4 regions of the Streptomyces sp. NPDC055239 genome follow, and region 4 is predicted to be linked to each of the others. Evidence: riboswitches for the same ligand, from Rfam matches in the RefSeq annotation. Region 4 holds a riboswitch; each other region holds the start of a gene.
The links. Region 4 has a riboswitch for cobalamin ahead of ACWFRJ_RS10580 (ABC transporter substrate-binding protein). Riboswitches for the same ligand answer to the same signal wherever they lie in the genome.
Positions count from the first base shown of each region.

Region 1: another riboswitch for cobalamin. It lies ahead of ACWFRJ_RS30045 (ABC transporter substrate-binding protein); the one in region 4 lies ahead of ACWFRJ_RS10580 (ABC transporter substrate-binding protein).
Region 2: another riboswitch for cobalamin. It lies ahead of ACWFRJ_RS26005 (cobalamin biosynthesis protein); the one in region 4 lies ahead of ACWFRJ_RS10580 (ABC transporter substrate-binding protein).
Region 3: another riboswitch for cobalamin. It lies ahead of ACWFRJ_RS22605 (CoA-acylating methylmalonate-semialdehyde dehydrogenase); the one in region 4 lies ahead of ACWFRJ_RS10580 (ABC transporter substrate-binding protein).

Region 1 covers NZ_JBSGRD010000011.1:2,466-7,931, reverse strand. The annotation lists gene ACWFRJ_RS30060 (ABC transporter ATP-binding protein) at 1-328, shown strand, start outside; gene ACWFRJ_RS30055 (ABC transporter ATP-binding protein) at 321-1,385, shown strand; partial or broken gene tsaD (tRNA (adenosine(37)-N6)-threonylcarbamoyltransferase complex transferase subunit TsaD) at 1,456-2,484, shown strand; cobalamin riboswitch at 2,500-2,684, shown strand; gene ACWFRJ_RS30045 (ABC transporter substrate-binding protein) at 2,776-4,281, shown strand; gene ACWFRJ_RS30040 (ABC transporter permease) at 4,283-5,230, shown strand; gene ACWFRJ_RS30035 (ABC transporter permease) at 5,230-5,466, shown strand, end outside.
Region 2 covers NZ_JBSGRD010000008.1:346,137-351,602, forward strand. The annotation lists gene ACWFRJ_RS26000 (cobyric acid synthase) at 1-1,279, opposite strand, end outside; gene ACWFRJ_RS26005 (cobalamin biosynthesis protein) at 1,279-2,217, opposite strand; cobalamin riboswitch at 2,340-2,491, opposite strand; gene ACWFRJ_RS26010 (hypothetical protein) at 2,598-2,852, opposite strand; gene ACWFRJ_RS26015 (anion permease) at 2,865-4,145, opposite strand; gene ACWFRJ_RS26020 (lysozyme) at 4,381-5,121, opposite strand; gene ACWFRJ_RS26025 (class II aldolase/adducin family protein) at 5,301-5,466, shown strand, end outside.
Region 3 covers NZ_JBSGRD010000007.1:40,907-46,372, reverse strand. The annotation lists gene ACWFRJ_RS22615 (enoyl-CoA hydratase/isomerase family protein) at 1-26, opposite strand, end outside; gene ACWFRJ_RS22610 (acyl-CoA dehydrogenase family protein) at 23-1,171, opposite strand; gene ACWFRJ_RS22605 (CoA-acylating methylmalonate-semialdehyde dehydrogenase) at 1,177-2,676, opposite strand; cobalamin riboswitch at 2,920-3,090, opposite strand; gene ACWFRJ_RS22600 (short-chain fatty acyl-CoA regulator family protein) at 3,144-4,562, opposite strand; gene aceA (isocitrate lyase) at 4,931-5,466, shown strand, end outside.
Region 4 covers NZ_JBSGRD010000002.1:982,526-987,991, forward strand. The annotation lists gene ACWFRJ_RS10560 (hypothetical protein) at 1-226, shown strand, start outside; gene ACWFRJ_RS10565 (haloacid dehalogenase-like hydrolase) at 271-1,413, opposite strand; gene ACWFRJ_RS10570 (helix-turn-helix domain-containing protein) at 1,630-2,496, shown strand; gene ACWFRJ_RS10575 (VOC family protein) at 2,502-2,960, shown strand; cobalamin riboswitch at 3,006-3,191, shown strand; gene ACWFRJ_RS10580 (ABC transporter substrate-binding protein) at 3,285-4,343, shown strand; gene ACWFRJ_RS10585 (FecCD family ABC transporter permease) at 4,430-5,437, shown strand.

The sequences.
Region 1 (5,466 bases), on a different contig from region 4:
GGTCGCCCAGCGCGCGGACGACGTGGTCGTGATGTACGCGGGCACGGTCGTGGAGAACGGCCCTGTGCGGGACGTCTTCTCCGCTCCCCGCCACCCTTACACCCGTGGACTGCTCGACTCGGTCCCCGAACACGCCGTACGGGGGCGCCCGTTGCCCGCCGTGCCCGGCAGCCCGCCCGAGCTGAGCGCGGTGCCGCCCGGGTGCGTCTTCCAGGACCGCTGCCCGCTGGTACGCGAACGCTGTGTCCGGGAACGGCCGGTGCTGCGTCCGTCGGGCGAGGGCCGTGCGACCGCCTGCCACTTCTCAGAGGAGCTGGCCGATGTCTGAGCCCCGAGCCACCGCCGCAGTTCCCGCAGCTACCGCCGCCGCATCGGAGGCAGCCCAAGCCCGGCCGCTGCTCGAGGTCAGCGGCGTCACCAAGAGTTTCGGCAGCGGCCGTCGCCGACTGACGGCGCTCGACGGCGTCGACGTACAGCTCGGCAGGGGAGAGACCCTCGGGCTCGTCGGCGAGTCGGGCTGCGGCAAGTCCACCCTGGCCCGGGTCCTGCTCGGGCTCGAACGGCCCGACGCGGGCACGGTGCGGTTCGACGGCACCGACCCGTTCGCCCTGCGCGGCAAGGAACTCCTCGCCTGGCGCCGCCGCGTCCAGATGGTCTTCCAGGACCCCTTCGCCTCCCTCAACGCGCGCATGTCGGCGGCCGACCTGATCGGCGAACCCTGGCGCACCCACCGGGACGTCGTGCCGGGCCCGAAGGCCCGGGAGAAGCGCGTCCGCGAACTCCTCGCCCTGGTCGGCCTGCGCGAGAGCGACGCCCATCGCTACCCGAACGAGTTCTCCGGAGGGCAGCGCCAGCGCATAGGCATCGCCCGCGCACTGGCCCTGGACCCCGACCTCATCGTCTGTGACGAGCCCGTCTCCGCGCTCGACCTGTCCGTACAGGCGCAGGTCCTGAACGTCCTGTCGGAACTCCGCTCACGCCTCGGTGTCGCGTACGTGTTCATCTCCCACGACCTGTCCGTGGTGCGCTACATCGCCGACCGGGTGACGGTGATGTACCTGGGCAAGGTCATCGAGCACGGGAACACCGAGGAGGTCTTCGACCGGCCCCAGCACCCCTACACCTCGGCGCTGATGTCGGCCGCACCGGTCCTGGACGCCTCCCGCGCCACCGGCGACCGGGAGATCCAGCTCCAGGGGGAGATCCCCTCGCCCTTCGACATCCCCTCCGGCTGCCGCTTCCGTACCCGGTGCTGGCGCGCCGAGGACCTGTGCGCCAACGAGGCTCCGCCGCTCGTCGTCCGGGAGACTGCGGGCGCGTCCGACTCCCACACCGCCCTGTGCCACTTCCCCTTGGAGCCGGTGACGGAGTCCGTGGGGGAATGACCACCCCCTTATTGCACATATATTGCAACTAGAGAATATGTGCAGAAGGAGGGTCGCAGTGAGCGAACCGGTGGTGTTGGGGATCGAGTCGTCGTGCGACGAGACCGGCGCGGGCATCGTGCGGGGCGGAAGACTCCTTGCCCACGTGGTGGCGTCGAGCATGGACGAACACGCCCGCTTCGGAGGCGTGGTGCCCGAGATCGCCGCCCGCGCCCATCTGCACGCCTTCACTCCGGTCGTACGACAGGCCCTGGCGGACGCCGGTCTGCGCCTTGGGCAGATCGACGCCGTCGCCGTCACCACGGGACCCGGCCTCTCCGGCGCCCTCCAGGTCGGCCTCGCCGGTGCGAAGTCCCTGGCCTATGCGGCGGACGTACCGCTGTACGGAGTGCACCACCTGGCCGGACACGTCGCCGCCGACACCCTCGAGCACGGCCCGCTGCCCGAGCCGTGTGTGGTCCTGATCGTCTCCGGCGGCCACACGTCCCTGCTCCTGGTCCCGGACCTGGTGCGTGAGCCGATCCAGCACCTGGGCGACACGCTCGACGACGCGGCCGGTGAGTGCTTCGACAAAGTCGCCCGCATCCTGGGTCTGCCGTATCCGGGCGGACCCGCCATCGACCGCGCCGCGCGTGACGGCGACCCCGGCGCGGTCACCTTCCCGCGCCCGCTGACCCGGGCCGGGGACGACCCGTACGCGTTCTCGTTCTCCGGGCTGAAGACGGCCGCCGCACGCTGGGTGGAGCAGCACCGGCGGCGCGGCGCGGAGCCGTCGGTCGCCGACGGGGCAGCCGCGCTGCAGGAAGCCGTCGCCGACGTCCTCACCCGCAAGGCCGTGCGGGCGTGCCGCGACCACGACGTGAAGACGCTGATCGTGGTCGGCGGAGTGGCCGCGAACTCCCGTGTGCGGGCCCTGGCCGAACAGCGCTGCCGGGCCGCGGGCATCGAGCTGCGGGTGCCGCCGATGACGCTCTGCACCGACAACGGCGCCATGATCGCCGCCGTCGGTGACCTGCTGGTCCGCTCCGGTGCCGAACCCGCTCCCCTCGATGTGTCGATCGACCCGTCCGCACCGCTGGAGTACGCCTCCCTCACGCCGCCGCCTCGTACGCGACAACTCGTAGGCCACAATGAGCACACGAGGCGACGGGAACCAGGAAGCCGGTGTGAATCCGGCGCGGTCCCGCCACTGTGACCGGGGAGCGATCCTCCCGCACGCCACTGTTCGCGCACGCGGACGGGAAGGCGGAGGCGAGCGACGATCCGGAAGTCAGGAGACTGATCCGTCGCCGATCTGACAGCAGGGGCGAGGACACCCCGGAGAGGATCGACTGTGATCACGTATGCCCGGACGGAGCCGAAGCAGCGCCCTGAACCCGGCAGGAGAGGGGTGCTTGCCGCCGGAGGGGCCCTGGCCCTTACCGCGTCCGGCCTGCTCACCGGCTGTGGCGGGGACGGGAAGGACGGGGGAGCAAGCGACCGGTTCCGTGCCGCGTTCACGTCGGGCGGCTCCCAGGAGACCCTCGACCCCCACGTAGCCCCCAACTTCGTCGACCAGGCCCGCGCCAAGGCCCTCTACGACACGCTCGGTACGTACGCGGACGACATGTCCGTCCGGCCACGGCTCGCGGAGTCATGGGAGAGCGACGCCTCCGGCACGCGATGGCGCATACGCCTGCGCGCGGCGGAATTCCACGACGGGAAGCCCGTCATCGCGAAAGACGTCCTCTACAGCTACCGCCGCGCCGCCGACCCCGACACCGGCTCGCCTTCGCAAGTGCTGCTCTCCTCGATCGACTTCGCCGCGAGCAAGGCCGACGGCGAACGGTCCGTGGTCTTCAAACTGAAGGCGCCGAACTTCGAGTTCCCCACCGTTCTCGCCGGGCCCGGCACCGAGATCATCCCCGACGGCACGAAGGACTTCCGCAAGCCCGTCGGCTCAGGACCCTTCACCTACGTGTCGTTCACACCCGGAGGCACCGCCCGCTACCGGCGCTGGGCCGACCACTGGGACGGCGCTCCGCACATCGCCGAGCTCGAGATCGTCCCGGCGAACGACGAGTCGGCGCGGCTCAACGCACTGCTGTCCGGACAGGTGCACTACGCCGCCGACATGGCCGGATCCTCCGTGGAACGGCTCAAGAAGGAGGGCTCGACCCGGTTGCTGACGGCCGAGCGTGCGACCGCGCAGCAACTCCTCCTGCGCACCGGCCGCGAGCCGTTCAACGATCCACGCCTCGTGCGGGCCGTACAGCTCGGCATCGACCGGGCGGCGCTGGTGCGTATCGCGCTCGCCGGCCACGGTGAGACCGGCGACGACCTGTTCGGCATGGGCCTGCGCGGCTACCCGGACGACATCAAGCAGCGTGCACGGGATGTCGACGAGGCACGCGGACTGGTGAAGGAGGCCGGGGCCGAAGGTCTGCACATCACCGTGGAGACGAGTTCCGTCGACGCCGCGTGGGAGCCCGCCGCGGATCTGATGGCGCGGCAGCTGCGCGAGGTCGGACTGAAGCTGACGGCCAACACCCGTGCTTCCAGTGCCTACTTCTCCGAGATCAGGACGAAGGGCGTCGCCGCCTTCAACACCACCTCCACCCTGCCCGTCTCCGACTTCCTGCAGCAGCGGGTGCGCGGCGGAGCGGCCCGCAACCAGACGCAGTACGCCTCGAAGAAGTTCGACGCGCTCCTCGAGCGAGCCAGGACCACCCGTGACGAGCAGGACCGGCTGAGCCTGCTGGCCCGCGCCCAGAAGATCGCCCGCGACGAGTCCGGACTCCTTGTATGGGCCTTCTCGGATGCCACCGACGCCATCGACCGGTCCGTCCGCGGCCTGCGTGCGGCACCGCCGAACTCACACGACTGGGCCCGCTTCGACCGGGTCCGCGTCGGCTGAGGTGCGCGCCTACATTCTGCGGCGTTCGCTCCTGGCACTGGTCCAGTGCCTGTGCGTACTGGTGGCTGTGTTCGCCGTCGGATCGCTCCTTCCCGGCGACACCGCCGACGTGCTCCGCGGCGAACTCGGCACGCCGGAACAAGTGGCGGCGCTGAGAGGGAAGTTGGGTCTCGATGAGCCTGCCTGGGCCCGCTTCTTGCACTGGCTCGGGCGGCTGCTCACCGGCGACCTGGGAAACTCCCTGACCACCGGCCTTCCGGTGGGCGACGACATCGCTCGCCGCACCGGGGTGACGCTGCTCCTGGGTGTACCGGCGCTGCTCCTCGTCACCCTGGTGGCGCCGCTGCTCGGCACCCTGTCCGGGCTGCGTGAGGGCAGCCGCACCGACCGCACGCTGAACGCCGCCGCCGTGCTGCTGCACGCCGTCCCGGAGTTCGTGCTCGGGCTGCTGCTCGTCGCATCGGTGTCCCTGGCGGCCGGACTCCTCCCCGCCACCGCCGTCGGCATGGACACGGCCGCGCTGCTGGCGGAGCCGACCGTCCTGGTGCTCCCCGTCACCGTACTGACGGCCCGGCACCTGTGTGATCTGGCACGCCAGATCCGCGTCGGGGTGGCGGCCGAGCGGCACGGTCCTGTCGCCGAGCATCTACGGCTGCTCGGCATGCGGGAACGCACGGTGGTGTTGCGCCACGTGCTGCCCAACGCCCTGGGCCCTGCCGCGCAGCAGTACGCCCGGTGCGTGGAGGGGCTCCTTGGCGGCGCCGTGCTCGTGGAGGCGGTGTTCGGATTCCGCGGCCTCGGCAGCGGCTTCGTCGAGGCGGTGCAGAACCGGGACCTGCCCCAAGTGCAGACGTACGCGCTCCTGTTCGCGGGCACCGCCGTCGCCGTGAACCTCGTCGCCGATCTGGCCGCGCACCGGCTCGCACCGCGACGGGAGGTGACAGCGTGATGCTGCCGGAGAAGGCCGAATCGGTGGGTGAGGTACGACGGCGCATGTCGTCGCGCATGCCGTGGATCGCCCTGGTCCTGCTGGGGGTGCCGGTGCTCGCGGCCCTGCTGGGGCCGTGGGTGGCGGGGGAGGCCCTGTCGTACGAGGATGCTCTGCCGTCGCAGCCGCCCGGCGCGGGGCACCTGCTCGGCACGGACGTCCTTGGACGCGATGTGCTCGAACTCGTACTGCAAGGC
Region 2 (5,466 bases), on a different contig from region 4:
AGCCGTGCCAGTGCGTGCCCCACACCTCGCCTACTCGGCAGCCGTCCAAGAAGGGCTCTCCGCCCAGGACTTCGGCGACGCCGTGATGGATCTCGTACCCCTCGACGGGTTCGCCGAGCGCCTCGCCGACCGGGCGCGCGAGGGTCTTCTCGCGGGCGAACCGCACGCGCACGGGCAGCAGGCCGAGCCCGTCCACGGCTCCCGCCCGCGACTCGACGTCGTCCTCGATGTGCTCGCCGAGCACCTGGAAGCCGCCGCAGATCCCGAGCACCGGCCGCCCCTCGGCGGCGCGCCGCGCGATGGCGTCCGCGAGGCCGCGCTCGCGCAGCCACTGAAGGGCGCGGACGGTGCCGCGCGTGCCGGGTACGACGACGAGATCGGCGTCGACGAGCTCGTCGGCGCGGTCCACGAACCGCACCACGACGCCGGGTTCGGCGGCCAGGGCGTCCACGTCCGTGAAGTTCGACATCAGCGGTACGGCGCAGACGGCGACCCGCAGCACGTCCTCGCCGACCGGGGGAGCGACGACGGACTCCCGCACGGCGCCCCGCAGGGACACCCGAAGGCCGTCCTCCTCGTCGATGCCGAGGCCGTGCTGGAAGGGAAGGACGCCGAACGTACGCCGCCCGGTGAGCTCATGAAGCATGTCGAGCCCGGGTTCGAGCAGCGAGACGTCGCCACGGAACTTGTTGACGAGATAACCGGCGACCAGTTCCTGGTCCTCGGCGCTGAGCAGCGCGGTCGTACCGAAGAAGGAGGCGAAGACGCCGCCTCGGTCGATGTCGCCGACCACGACGACCGGGAAGCGGGCGGCCCGCGCGATCCCCATGTTCACGATGTCCGTACGCCGCAGATTGATCTCGGCGGGACTGCCCGCGCCTTCGCAGATCACGGCGTCATAGCCGCCCCGAAGTTCTTCGAGGCATCCCACGACGGTGGAGAGCAACTGTTCCTGGCGCCCCCCGTGATAGCCGCGCGCGCTCATCTCGCCCACGGGCTTTCCCATGAGGACGACCTGGCTGCTGCGGTCACTGCCCGGCTTGAGCAGCACGGGGTTCATCAGTGCGCTGGGTTCGACCCGGGCGGCCTGCGCCTGCATGGCCTGGGCCCGCCCGATCTCGGCGCCCTCGCGCGTGACGAAGGAGTTGAGGGACATGTTCTGTGCCTTGAAGGGCGCGACGGAGACCCCCTTGCGGGCCAGCCACCGGCAGATCCCGGCGGTGATCACGCTCTTGCCCGCATCGGACGTGGTCCCGGCAACGAGCAGCCCACCACTCATCAGACCCTGCCTTTCCGCATAGTGCTCACCACGGCCGCGACCCCCAGGGCAAGCAGCCCTACCCGGCGCGAGAGCTTCACGGCCCGTTCGATGTCGGCGACTTCGACGTCCCGCCCGTCCCCGTTCAGGACGGGCCGGTGCTCGATGCGGCCTCCGTACGAGAGGGTCCCCCCGAGCCGTACCCCCAACGCCCCTGCGAAGGCGGTCTCCACGGGCCCCGCGTTGGGGCTCGGATGCTTGGCCGCGTCCGCACGCCAGGCCTTCAGGGCACCGCGCGGCGCGTCTCCGGCGGCAGCCGCGAGCACCGCGGTGAGCCGGGCTCCGGGCCACCCCAGTACGTCGTCGAGCCGCGCGGAGGCCCACCCGTACCGCCGGTACTTCACCGACTTGTGCCCGACCATGGCGTCGAGCGTGTTCACGGCCCGGAAGGCGACAAGCCCGGGAACCCCGCCGAGAGCCCCCCACACCAAGGCGCCGACGACCGCGTCGGACGTGTTCTCGGCGACGGACTCGACCACGGCCCGCGCGATGCCGTCGGCGTCGAGGGACTGCGGATCACGGCCGCACAGATGCGGAAGGCGCTCCCGTGCCACCTCGATGTCCCCGGCGGCGAGCGCACCGCCGACGGCCCGCGCCTCGCGCCCCAGCGAGGTCCCGCCGACGACGGCCCAGGTGGTGGCGGCGGTCAGCGCGACGGATGCGGCGCGTGAGTCACGTACAAGAGAAGAGGCCAGGACGGCGGCACCTGCCGCACCCCCGGCGCACACCACGGCATGCAGGGCGCCCCACCCGCGGTGGTCACGCCACAGCACACGCTCTACGGCACCGGCGGCCCGGCCGAACGCGGCGACCGGATGCCCGCGGCGAGGATCGCCGAGGAACAGATCACCGAGGAGGCCGGCGGCGGCGCCGTACGCGAAGTCGCGATCGGCACGCATGGCTTCAGCCGGCCGTGACGCGGAGGGGAGCGAGGGGCCCGGCCTGTACAGGCGGGGGCACAGAGACCGGCAACGGGCGGCCGCGCATGGCGATATGTCCTCACTCAGGGTGTCCGCGCCCTGATTCGACGAGATCGGCGGCGAGAGTTCCTGGCTTCCGAGGAGCCGGCTGAGTCAGCTCCTCGATGACAGTGGCGGGACCGCGCCGGATTCGCACCGGCTTCCTCTTCTGCCGCCGTAATGGCTCCGGCAGTCCACCACGCCCGCGAACGCCCGTCAACTTGCCGTTGACCTGGGGCGGGAGAGTGTGCCGAGGCCCACAGACAGAGGTGGGGTGCGGGCCGCCGAAGCGTCCCGCACCCCACCCGGAGCTGCGATCGTCAGGCGACGATCAGATAGATCCCGTACGCCACCGCCGCCGCGCAGAGCGCGAAGCACACGTACGCGCCCGTGCGTGCCGCCACCGGGGGCCCGCCCGCCGTGGAAGCGGCGGAAGCGGTCGAAGTGGCGCCGGACGTTGCCGTCTCGCGCTTGGAGAGGCCGACGATGCCGAGGGTGAACAGGCCCACCAGGGCCACCGTCACCGCGAGGCTGACTCCGAACACGGAGCCGAGAGCTGCCCAGTCGATGTTCATGCTGACTTGTCCTTACACCGTGGCGGGCCGGGCGGGGTCCGCCGCGGTGCCGGTCGGGGCCGGGGCCTGGATGGTGGCCTTGACGAGGTCGACGTCGGGGCTCGTCACGGCCGACCCGGTGGGCGGCGGAGAGACGGCGGCGATCGCGGTGGTCACGACGCCCGCCGGCTCGTCCGCGAAGGAGCTGCGGATCTCGTCGTCGGCGACGTTCGTGTGGTCGACGGCGTTGCGCCGGGACAGCACCCAGATCACGGCAGAGCCGGTCACCAGGAGCGCGGCGGTCGCCGCGATGCCCCAGGGGCCCTGCTTGGTGAGGAACTCGGCGCCCGCGCCGACCAGACCGGCGGCCGGGAGCGTCAGGCCCCAGGCGACGAACATGCGCGTCGCCGTGGACCAGCGGACCACACCGCCCTTGCGGCCGAGGCCCGCGCCCATCACGGCGCCCGAGCAGACCTGGGTGGTGGAGAGCGAGAAGCCGATGTGCGAGGAGGCCAGGATCGCGGTCGCGGCGCTGGTCTGGGCGGCGAAGCCCTGCTGCGGCGCGAGGTCCGTGAGGCCCTTGCCCATGGTGCGGATGATGCGCCAGCCACCGAGGTACGTGCCGAGCGCGATGGCGATGCCCGCCGAGACGATGACCCACATCGGTGGGTTGGCGCCCGGGTTCAGGACGCCGCCGGTGATCAGGGCGAGCGTGATGATGCCCATGGTCTTCTGCGCGTCGTTCGTGCCGTGCGCCAGCGAGACGAGGCCCGCGGAGGCGATCTGACCGGTGCGGTAGCCCTTGGCGGTCGCCTTGGTGTCGGTGTTGCGTCCGATGCGGTACGTCAGACGCGTGGCCAGCGTCGCGGCGATGCCGGCGACGAGGGGCGCGGCGATCGCGGGGATCAGGATCTTGGTGACGACGGTGCCGCCGTTGATCGACGACCAGCCCATCGACATGACCGCGGCGCCGATGAGGCCGCCGAAGAGCGCGTGGGAGGAACTGGAGGGCAGGCCCACCAGCCAGGTCAGGAGATTCCAGAGGATCGCGCCCACCAGGGCGGCGAAGATCACCTCTGTCTTCAGTCCGTCTTCGTTGACGATTCCGCCGGAGATCGTCTTGGCGACCTCGACCGACAGGAAAGCGCCGACGAGGTTCAGCACGGCGGACATGGCCACCGCCGTCTTGGGCTTGAGAGCGCCAGTCGAGATGGTGGTCGCCATCGCGTTGGCCGTGTCGTGGAAACCGTTCGTGAAGTCGAACACGAGAGCGGTAACGATCACGATCCCGAGGAGAAGCGTGATGTGTTCCATTTACCCAGGCTTCTGTTGGACGTCAGTGGCAAGTGGAACGTAGGCAAGCTGGGTGAACGGAAAGTGAACTTGGTCGGGCCGTGCGGTGACCCAATTCGGGGCACTGCCACTCCGGTTCCGTCGTGGCTCTGACGAAGATCGCCCGGAGTGGCGTCGCGAGGCCTGGAACGTGAGCTTCCAGAGGCCCGGAATGCGGGCTTCCAAGGGTGTCCGACCGGTATCCGGCCGTGCCCGGCTACCCTCGGGCGAACTTCTTCAACTGCTTCATCGAACCGTTGAAGAGATTCTGGTCACCCGGGAACCTGCCGCCGTTGTCGTACTGCCAGAACGTCAGGTACGACCAGCCCCTGGGCAGCTTCCCCGACGTCGACGACCAGTGCGCCAGCCACAGCGCGTGATGCGCCGCGAAGGCACGGCTGCCGCCCGTGCACTTGTTCCACCACCTGGTGGTCGTGTAGATCACGGGACGCCGTCCCGTCTGCCGCTTCACCTCGTTGCTGAACGACTTGATCCAGTGGACCATGCCCCTCTTGCTGATGCCGTAGCACTTCCGCTTGCCGTAGGGATTGTGCTCGATGTCGAGGGCCGGCGGCAGCGTCCGGCCGTCCGCGCTCCACCGTCCGCCGTGCCTCATGAAGTAGGCAGCCTGCTTCTTGCCGGACGACTTGCTCGGCACGGCGAAGTGGTACGCGCCGCGCAGGATGCCCGCCTTGCGGGAGCCGTTGTACTGCTGCTTGAAGTGGGGATTGCGGTACGTGTAGGACTCGGTGGCCTTGATGTAGACGAAGCGCGCGCCCTTGCTCTTCGCCTTGTGCCAGTTGACTCGCTTCTGGTGCGACGAGACGTCGTGCCCCCTCGGCTTGCTCGCCGCCGAAACCGGAATCTCGGCGAGGACGGTCCACCCGAGGGCCAGAGTCACTACTGAGGCCGCGATGACGCGCGCGCGGCGACGGGATGGTTTGTGGTCATGAGCCATATTTCCCCCCGGACTGCGACGTGCGGGACAAATCTTCCGGAGAGTACTGGAAGATCATCGGATGGCGGTCGATGGCCAGCCAATCAGCACCAGAGAGTGATGTATGCACATTTGTACTCTTACGGACTCCCTGCCTCCGCCCCTACGGTGCCGCGCCCCACGGCTGACAGGATCGCGGCATGACGGAGCAGCGGGACGTGCGGGAGCAGCGGGACGAAGTCCGGCAGGACGCGGTGGAGCGGGCGTGGGGCGAGCTGGTGGCGGCGGCCCGCAGGACGGTGACGGACGGCCTGGTGGTCGGCACGTCGGGCAACGTCTCGGTGCGGGTCGGCGGCACGATCCTGG
Region 3 (5,466 bases), on a different contig from region 4:
TGCTCGGTGTCCTTGGCCGCCGTCACCGCAGTGCTTCCGTCAGGCCTCGGGCCACGATGACGCGCATGATCTCGTTGGTTCCTTCCAGGATCTGATGGACACGGAGGTCGCGGACGATCTTCTCGATGCCGTACTCGTTCAAGTAGCCGTATCCGCCGTGCAGTTGGAGGGCGCGATCGGCGACGGAGTAGCCGGTGTCGGTGGCGAACCGTTTGGCCATCGCGCACAGCTGCGGCGCCTGGGGGTCACGGCGATCCAGAGCCTTGGCTGCCTCGTGGACCAGGGCGCGGGCCGCGGCGAGTTCGGTCGCCATGTCGGCGAGACGGAACTGCAGGGCCTGCGCGTCGAGGAGCCGGGCGCCGAACGCCTCCCGGTCGGCGAGATACGACAGGCTCTTGTCAAGGGCGCTGCGGGCGCCGCCCAGGGAGCAGGCGGCGATGCCGAGCCGACCGCCGTTCAGGCCGCTCATGGCGATCCGGAAGCCGTTGCCGGCCCGGCCGAGCAGCCGGTCCGCGTCGACCCGCACGCCGTCCAGGATCACCTGGCGGGTGGGCTGGGCGTTCCAGCCCATCTTCTTCTCGTCGGGGCCGAACGACAGCCCGGGGTCGTCCCGTTCGACGACGAACGCGGAGATCCCCCGGGGTCCCTCGCCGTCGGTGCGCGCCATGACGACGTACACCTGCGCGGCACCCGCACCGGAGATGAACTGCTTGACCCCGGTCAGGACATAGCTGTCGCCGTCGCGGACCGCCCGGGTGCTCAGGGATCCGGCGTCCGATCCGGTGCCCGGTTCGGTGAGGCAGTAGCTGCCGAGGTCGTCCATGGAGCACAGCCGGGGCAGCCACCGTGCCCGTTGCGCCTGGTCGCCGTAGGTGTCGATCATCCAGGCGACCATGTTGTGGATGGAGAGGTAGCCCGCGATGGACGGGCAGCCGGAGGCGAGGGCTTCGAAGACAAGGACGCCGTCGGCCCGGCTGAGGCCGCTGCCTCCCGCGTCCTCCCCTACGTACACCCCGCCGAGCCCGAGCCCGGCCGCCTTGCGCAGTACGTCGAGGGGGAAGTGCTTGTCCTGGTCCCACTGCACGGCACGGGGAGCCAGGTGGTCCTCCGCGAAGTCGAGCGTGGTCTCGACGAGGGCCTGCTGGTCCTGGGTGAGCGATGCGCTGGTCATGGCGCTCATCCCATGGTGGGCAGGGTGAAGCTCGCGCCTTCCCTGACCCCTGAGGGCCAGCGCGAGGTGACGGTCTTGGTGCGGGTGTAGAAGCGGATGGCGTCCGGGCCGTGCTGGTTCAGGTCGCCGAAGCCGGAGCGCTTCCAGCCGCCGAAGGTGTGGTAGGCGACGGGGACCGGGATGGGGACGTTCACTCCGACCATTCCGGTGTCGACGCGGCGCGTGAAGTCGCGGGCGGTGTCGCCGTCCCTGGTGAAGATCGCGACCCCGTTTCCGTACGGGTGCTCGCTGGGCAGCCGCAGGGCTTCCTCGTAGTCGGCGGCCCGTACGACGCACAGGACGGGCCCGAAGATCTCCTCACGGTAGATCCGCATCCGCGGACTGACCCGGTCGAAGAGCGATGCTCCGGCGAAGAACCCGTTCTCATGGTCCGGAAGCTCGAACTGCCTACCGTCCACGACGAGTTCGGCGCCCTCGTTCACGCCGATGTCGACGTAGCGCCGGACCCGGTCGAGCGCGTCCCTGCTCACCAGCGGGCCGAAGTCGGCTTCGGGGTCGTCGCTGCGGCCGATGCGGAGCGCGCCGATACGTTCCTTGAGTGCGGCGACCAGCGCGTCGGCGGTCTCCTCACCGACGGGCACGGCCACCGAGATGGCCATGCAGCGCTCGCCCGCCGAGCCGTATCCGGCACCGATGAGGGCGTCGACGGCCTGGTCGAGATCGGCGTCCGGCATGACGATCATGTGGTTCTTGGCGCCGCCGAAGCACTGGGCGCGCTTGCCGTGGGCGGCGGCGGTGGCGTAGATGTGCGCGGCGACGGGAGTGGAGCCGACGAAGCCGAGCGCGCCGACGCGGGGGTCCTCCAGGAGGGTGTCGACGGCTTCCTTGCCACCGTTGACGACGTTCAGGACGCCGGGCGGCAGGCCTGCCTCGAGGAACAGTTCGGCGAGGCGCAGGGGCACGGACGGGTCGCGCTCGGACGGCTTGAGGATGAACGCGTTGCCGCAGGCGATGGCGGGCGCGGCCTTCCACAGCGGGATCATGGCGGGGAAGTTGAAGGGGGTGATCCCGGCGACGACTCCGATCGGGGAGCGCAGCGAGTGCACGTCGATGCCGGTACCCGCGTTGTCGGTGAACTCGCCCTTGAGCAGGTGCGGGATACCGGCGGCGAACTCCACGACCTCCAGGCCGCGTTGAAGGTCGCCGTGCGCGTCGGCCACGGTCTTGCCGTGCTCGGCCGAAAGCATCCGCGCAAGGGATTCGCGTTCGGCCTCGACGAGTTGGAGGAAGCGCAGGAGGACGCGGGCGCGCCGCTGCGGGTTCCAACGGCCCCACTCCTGCTGTGCGTTGACGGCGTCAGTGATCGCCGTCTCGGTGTCGGCCCGGCCCGCGAGCGGTACGCGGGCCTGGACGGTGCCGGTGTTGGGGTCGTACACGTCGCCGAAGAGGCCCGACGTGCCGGCGGTGTGCTTGCCGCCGATGAAATGCGTGAGTTCACGGACCATGGGTGCCTGCTCTCGTCAGGTGCGATCCGGGGAGGGCACGGCGAGCCGCCGGCGGGGCGCACGGGTGTGTGCGCTGCCGGGGTGAGCCGCGGGACAGGGGACGTCGGGACCGTCAGGCGTGGAGGAAGAGTGCCGGAGGTCGCGAAGTCCTATGAGCGCGTGGTGAGTTGACTGCGCTCCGCCGGATCACCAGGGTCGTGGGTACGTACCGGTGCCATGCGTGTCTGCTCCATCCTCGTGGACAACACGGAACGTTCCGCGGCCGGTATCCTGACTCCCGGATCTACGCGCGGCGCCCGCCTTCCCGGCAGACCTCGCCAGTGGCGTGTGGATGGCAGCACACTCCCCGGTCACAGTGGCGGGACCGTGCCGGTTTCACACCGGCTTCCCTGCACCGCGGACCTTGTGTCACGAAGATATAGTTGGACGTCCTAGTAAGTCCACCCCCTCACTCGGCGTCCACCCCCTCATTCGATGCCCGCCCGCTTCACGGCCACGGGGTAGGGCACGAAGGTGCTGCTGTTCTCGTCGATCGCCAGGCTGCGGTCCAGTGGTGGCACCGCCCGCTGTGGGCAGTCCGTACGTTCACAGAGACGGCAGCCCATGCCGATGGGCACGGCGGACGACGCGCTGTCGAGGTCGAGGCCGTCGGAGTAGACGAGCCGTGAGGCGTGGCGGATCTCGCAGCCGAGGCCGATGGCGAAGGTCTTGCCGGGCTCGCCCCAGCCGCCGCGATGCCGGGTGACCGCTCGTGCGGTCCACAGGAAACGCTGCCCGTCCGGCATCGATGCCACCTGGACGTGGATGCGGCCGGGCGCGGCGAACGCCTCGTACACGTTCCAGAGCGGGCAGGTGCCGCCCGCGCGGGAGAAGTGGAAGGCGGTGGCGGACTGCCTCTTCGACATGTTGCCCGCCCGGTCGACCCGCACGAAGGAGAAGGGCACACCGCGCAGCCGGGGCCGCTGCAGGGTGCTGAGGCGGTGGCAGATCGTCTCGTAGCCGAGTCCGAAGTGGTCGGTGAGACGCTCGATGTCGTAGCGGAACTCCTCGGCGGCCGTGTGGAAGCGGCGGTAGGGCAGGATCAGCGCGGCGGCGAAGTAGTTGGCGATGCCGATGCGGGCCAGCGGCCAGGCCGCGGTCTCCTGGCCGAAGTCCTCCGAGGCGAGCGCGGAGATGTCGTCCGCGTATTCGAGCAGCACGAGTTGGGTGGCCATCCGGAACGCCTGCTGGCCGGGGCGCAGACGGTTGGAGAGGTGCAGGACGCGGGCCGTCGGGTCGTAGTGGTGCAGGAGCTCCTGGGCGTCCGCGGCCAGGCGCACTCCGTGGCGCTCGGCGAGGCGCGCGGACAGGGCGCGTACGACCTCGCCGGGGCGTACGCCGATCTCGGCGGCGAACCGCTCGGCGGCGAGATCGATGTCGTGCAGATAGTTCTGGCGCCGGTAGAAGAACTCACGGATCTCCTCGTGCGCGGAGCGGGGCTGCGCCGCCGTTCCCGGCCCCCGCCCCTCCGCGGCTTCGGAGAGCTGTTCGGTGAGGTGCTGGTTCCGTCGTCCGAGGTCCACCAGGACCGTCGCCACGGCGGGCATGCGCGATGCCAGGTCCGAGAGGTCGGAGGCGGACACCCGGCCCGCGGAGACCTCTCCGGTGAGGGCGTCCCGCAGGTCGGCCACCAGACGGCTCGTGTCGCGCTCGGAGAAGAAGCCCGGGTCGACGCCGAACGCCTCCGTGAGCCGCAGCAGCACGGGCACGGTCAGCGGCCGGGAGTCGTGCTCCATCTGGTTCAGATAGCTCGGCGAGATGGCAAGGGACCGGGCCAGATCGGCCTGGCTCATGCGGCGCTCCTCCCGCAGCCTGCGCAGCCGCGCTCCCGCGTACGTCTTGCTCACCCGTGGCTCCTGTCCGGTCACGATCACCCTCGTCGGCACTGCCCGTGATGGTAGCCACGCGAACGGGACTCCAGGCATTAACAGACTTGGCAATACGGCGTCGGAAGATGCGCAGAAGTTGGCAGCTTTCCCCGGTTGTTGGCACTGAGTGCCGGTGTCAGAGTCGTACCGCGGCCCGCCGGACTCCGTCGGGCGGATCGGAATCGGGGCGCGACTCGATGCCCTGACGTCGGTGATCCCGACCCTTCCGCCCAACTCGGCAGCATTGCTCGGATTGCACACCCAGGGGATCGGTGGGCCGCACCCTCAATTTGTCCGGCACTCAGTGCCAAGCATTCGCACAGTTCACGATTCCTCAGGAGACGGTCATGGCTCAGGCAGGGACGACCACAGCAACGGCCCAGGAGCTGGCTCAGCGGTGGGCATCCGCCCCCCGGTGGAAGGGCATCGAGCGCACCTACACCGCCGAGGACGTGGTCAGGCTCTCCGGCAGCGTCCGCGAGGAGAGCACCCTCGCCCGGCGCGGCGCCGAACGCCTGTGGCGCCAACTGCACGAGCAGGACTACATCCACGCGCTCGGCGCCCTGACAGGCGGCCAGGCGGTCCAGCAGGTCAAGGCCGGTCTGCAGGCGATCTACCTGTCCGGCTGGCAGGTGGCCGCCGACGCGAACCAGGCCGGGCACACCTACCCCGACCAGTCCCTCTACCCCGCCAACTCGGTCCCCCAGGTGGTCCGCCGGATCAACAACGCCCTGCTGCGCGCCGACCAGATCGCCACCGCCGAGGGCGGCGATGACACCACCGACTGGCTCGCGCCGATCGTCGCCGACGCCGAGGCGGGCTTCGGCGGACCGCTCAACGCCTTCGAGCTGACCAAGGCGATGATCGCCGCAGGTGCGGCGGG
Region 4 (5,466 bases):
GCTCGGCTGGGGCCTTCCCCGCACGCTCGTGCCCCTCGCCCTGGGCTTCTTCGGAGGCGCCTTCGGGGGTGGGATCGGCGTCGGCCGGCTCGTCTGGGTGCTCGCGGCGACGGTGTTCTGGCAGGTGCTCTACGCGCCGGGGCCGCCGGGCGCCATGCTTCCGCCGAGCGGGCGGGGCGGGCGCGGCACCCGGCGGAAGCGACTCAGACGTACCTGGGACGGCTAGACGTCCCTGTGGACCTATGGGGACCTATGGGGGGGTATGGGGGTCTAGCGGATCTCGTCCGGGACCACCGTCAGCCACCGCTTGTCCGCGGTCACCTTCTGGCCGAGCTCCCGCTGCCGGTCGGCGTTCTTCTGCTTCATCTCGTTCAGCTGCTTCATGTACGAGTCCTTGCGGTTGACCCAGACCCGCGCCCCGCCGTGCGCCACGTCCGCCGAGTGGAACAGCATCGGGCCGTCGCTCACCGGGGTGTCGCCCGCCGCGAGGATCGGCTTCTTCCACTCGTCGATGTACGTGTTGATGGCCGCGGGCTTGCCCTGGTACCAGGTCAGCGGCGCCCACAGGTTCGGCGTCAGCTCGCGCTTGGCGAGCTTCTTCTCGTCGAAGCGGCCCTCCGCGATCTCCTTGCGGGAGCTGGTGAGCTCGCCGGTCTTGCGGTCCTTGAGCTGCAGGCCGACGCCGATGACGTTCTCGGGCTTCACGTTGTAGCCGTACTTGGGGTCGGCGAGGACCATCCGCACCAGGTCCTCGCTGGCCGCGCTGACGACGTACACCTCGATGCCGTGCCCTTGCAGCGAGTTGTAGAGCTCCTGCATGCCGGTGAAGAACTCGGGCTTCTTGACCTCGGTCTTCGTCAGCTTCCCGTCCTCGTAGTACTCGGCGGGGATGGGCTTGTCATAGGCCAGGAGCTCGTCGACGTACCCCTTGAGCTCCTTCAGCGTGAAACCGGAGAAGATCTGCGCGGCCCACGGATAGGAGACCTGGTCGTCGATGTCGCAGAGCCGGAGGTAGTAGCTGTAGAGGCTCTCCTTGTGCTTCGCCGTGTCCTTGAAGGGGATGATCTTCAGCGACGGGTCCATCGACTTGCGGGTCAGCACCCCCTTCATCTCCAGGAAGGGCAGGAGGGACTCCTCCAGGTCGTTGCGGTACGTCGTGTTGTCCGCGTCGAAGACGGCGTACGCGCCCTTGTGCTCGTTCTTCGCGATGACCTTGCCCAGCTTCTTGGCGACCGGCTTGGGCCAGTGCTTCAGCTCGGCGGTGGCCTTGGAGGTCTTCGCGGCGGTTCTCGCCGAGGCGTCCGCGGCCGTCGCGTCCGTGCTCGGCCAGAGGGCCGTGCCCGCGAGGACGGCCGCGGTGAGCGCGCCCGCCGTGCCGAGTACGGCCAGCTTGCCCTTTGCCTTTACTGTCATGGTTTGTGCCCCCTGAGAGCGGTCTGCGCCCCGTCCGGAGCGGCGGGTCATCGTATGGGGTGGGACAGCGGATTCCCATGATCGACATCACCGGACGGAACGGGCATGGGTCGGCCGTGGGCGGGTAGTGGGATGGGACGCCTGCCGGGCCTTCCGGGCTGCTCGGGCCTGCTTCTGAGCGGTGCTCATCGCGCAGTGGGTCGCATACTGGATGGCATGGAGACCGTCTCCCGCGAGTTCGTTCGGGCTGCTCCGCGGCTCGACGACATGGTGGTGTCCGCCGTCGGCTACCGCACGGCGGGTGAGCGGCCCGGCCTGCACCGCGGCCTGCCGTCCCCGTACCTGACGCTGATCTTCTCGCTGGACGGCCCCGTCGCCACCGGCCACAGCCCCGAGCAGGCGGTCGGCCCCGACGCCATCCGCACGGACATCGTCCTCGGCGGCCTGCACCAGTCCCCGGCGTACGTCGTGCGGCCCGAGCACGAGGCGGGCATCCAGCTCGCCGTGCATCCGCTCGCCGCCCGCGCCCTGTTCGGCGTCCCGGCCTCGGAGCTGACCGGAGACCTGGTGACGTCCGGCGCGGAGGTGATGGGGCGCCGCGCCGTGGATGTACGGGAGCTGCTGTGCGAGCAGGGTGGGTGGGAGGAGCGATTCGCCTCCCTGTCCGCGTATCTGAGGCAGCGCGTGACCGACGCCGACGCGGACGGAGCCGTACGGCCCGAGGTCGCCGAGGCCTGGGCCTGGCTCGCCCGGCACCGGGGCGTCGGCACCCTGCGCGGCCTCTCCCGGCACGTGGCGCTCAGCGAACGCCGCCTGACCACGCTCTTCCGTGCCGAGACGGGCCTGAGCCCCAAGCAGGCGGGCCGCCTGATGCGCTTCCAGCGCGCCCGCAACGCCGTCGTACGCCCTGTCGCCTCGGGCGGCGCCCCCGACCTGGCCCGCGTCGCCGCCGACTGCGGCTATTACGACCACTCCCACCTCGTACGGGACTTCCGGCAGTACACCGGGGTGAGCCCCAGCGGCTGGCTGGCCGAAGAGTGCCGGAATATCCAAGCCGGGAGCCATGGCGGGGGCGAAGAGTAGGACTCATGGACACCAACGAGAAGAAGCAGCCTCAGTCCCAGCCCACCTCCGCTTCAGCCGGGCGCGCCCCCGATGTCTGGCCGTCGCTCCAGGCCAACGACGCCCCCGCCCTGATCGACTTCCTGGTCGGCACGGTCGGCTTCCTGCGCACCGCCGTCTACGAGGACGGCGACCGCGTGGCCCACGCCGAGCTCGACTGGCCCGAGGGCGGCGCCGTGATGCTCGGCTCGTACGACGAGAAGTCGCAGGACTGGTGCCTGAAGCCGGGCACCTTCGGCGCGTACGTCGTCACCGATCACGTGGACGACCTCTACCAGCGGCTCAGTGCCGCAGGGGTCAAGATCATCCGTGAGATCGAGGACCAGCCGTACGGCAGCCGGGAGTTCGCGATCGCCGACCCCGAGGGCAACAAGTGGTCCTTCGGCACCTACCGCGGCGCACCGAGGCCCGACGAGGCGTCCTGACCAGGCGTCTTGACCAGGCATTCTGTGGGGCGTCCTGACCTCGCGTGATAGCTTGCGGACGCCAGTCGACCCACACCAGGGCCAGGGAATCCGGTGCGAATCCGGAACTGACGCGCAGCGGTGAGGGGGTACGGGCGGGGCCACGGCCACTGGGCGTCCACGGACGCCTGGGAAGGCGCCCCGTCCGGCCGATCCCCGAGTCCGAAGACCTGCTGGCGCCTTCGCCCGCGCACCGAGCGGCGGAGGTGACGAAGCAGGCCAGGCTCCGCGTATGAGCCGTGAGACTCAAGGGATCGTGTGTCCTCCACAGCCCGTCGTGTACGTATACCCGTCCTTCGCAGTGCAGCCCGTCGCGTACGTACGCCCGTCTTCCTCAGCGCGGCTCTGGCCGTCACTCTGACCTCCTGCGGCGGCTCGTCGGATTCCTCCGCCACGTCGGCGGCGGGCAAGAAGGCCGACGGCTATCCACTGACCCTGACCTCCTGCGGCAAGAAGGCGGAGATCAAGGCGCCGCCGCAGCGGGCGGTCTCCCTCGACCAGGGCTCCACCGAGATCCTGCTCTCCCTCGGCCTCGCGGACCGCATGGTCGGCACCGGGACCTGGACGGACCCGGTGCTGGGAGGTCTGGAGAAGGACAACGCCAAGGTGCCCCGGATCGCCGACAGCTACCCCTCCTTCGAGAAGGTCCTCGCCAAGGAGCCGGACTTCGTCACCGCGTCCTTCCTGGCGACGGTCAGCAAGGGCGGCGTCGCGGACCGCGCCAAGTTCGCCGAACTCGGCGTACCCGCCTACGTCTCGCCGTCCGACTGCGCGGGCAAGGACAACAGCGGTGACGGCGACGGCAAGCGGGTCAAGACGCTGACCATGGACACGGTGTACGGCGAGGTGCGGGACCTGGCCAAGGCCTTCGGGGTCGAGAAGCGCGGCGAACGCCTGATCACGGAGCTCAAGGGCCGGGTGGCGAATGCCACGGAGAAGATCGAAGCGTCCGACACTTCGCTCCTCTACTGGTTCGCCAACTCCGACGCCCCCTACATCGCGGGCTGCTGCGGAGCGCCGGGCATCATCACCCGCGAGCTCGGCACGAAGAACGTCTTCGACGACACCCACGAGGAGTGGCCCCAGATCAACTGGGAGACGGTGGCGGACCGTGACCCGGACGTCCTGGTCATCGGCGACCTCACCCGCAAGTCGCAGACGGCCGAGAGCGCGAAGAAGAAGATCGAGTTCCTGGAGTCCAACCCGGTCACCAAGAACCTGACCGCGGTGAAGAAGAAGCGGTACGTGCTGCTGAGCGGCCAGGCCATGAACCCGACGATCCGTACGGTGGACGGCGTGGAGCAAGTCGCCGACGCGTTGCGCGAGTTCGGGCTCGACAAGTGAGGGGTGGCGCCGGTGTCGGCGCCCGTGCCCGTGTCGGTGTCGGTGTCGGCCCTGACGTCGGTTCCCGTGCCGGTCTCGCGGGCGGTGTGCGCCAGATACTGCTCTGGACGGCGGGACTCGCCGCCCTCGCCCTCTCCGTGGCGGTGGCCGTCACGATCGGCCCCGCCGACATCTCCGTACCGGACGTGTGGTCGGCGGTGGCGGCCCACCTCGGCTGGGGCGAGGCGGAGCTGACGCCCATCCGGGACGGCATCGTCTGGAACCTGCGCATGCCGCGCACGCTCCTCGCTGCGGTCTGCGGCGCGGGCCTCGCGGTGTGCGGAACGGTCCTCCAGTCCCTCCTGCGCAATCCGCTGGCCGACCCCTTCGTGCTCGGCGTCTCCTCGGGCGCTTCCACGGGGGCGGTCGCGATCGTCGTCCTGGGGGTCGGCGGGGGAGTGGTGTCGATCTCGGCGGGTGCCTTCGTGGGGGCCCTCTGCTCGTTCGCCCTCGTCCTGCTGCTCAGCCACACCCTGGGCGGGAGCACCGACAGGGTGGTGCTTTCCGGCGTTGCGGCGATGCAGCTCTTCTCCGCGCTCACCTCCTTCGTGATCCTCACGGCGGGCGACGCGGAGACGACGCGGGGCGTCCTGTTCTGGCTGCTCGGCTCGTTGAGCGGGGTGGGCTGGACGGACGTCTGGCTGTGCGGGGCGGTGCTCGTCGTCGCGCTCGTCATCTGCCTGGCGCATGCCCGCACCCTGGACGCGTTCGTGTTCGGCCAGGACGCGGCGGCGACGCTGGGAGTCCACGTGGCCCGCACCCGCCTCCTGCTGCTCTCCACCACGGCCCTGCTCACGGCGGCGCTGGTCAGCAGCGCGGGCGCCATCGGCTTCGTCGGCCTGGTCCTGCCGCACGCGGCCCGCGCCCTGGGCGGCTCGGGGCACGCGCGACTGCTCCCGGTCACGGCGCTCGCGGGCGCGGTGTTCCTGGTGTGGGTGGACACGCTCGCCCGTACGGTCCTGGACCCGCAGGAGGTCCCGGTGGGCGTGGTGACGTCCCTGATCGGCGTACCGGCATTCGTCCTGGTCCTCTACCGCACGCGAAAGACGACGTGACTGACGAAGTGACCGACGACGTGCCTGAC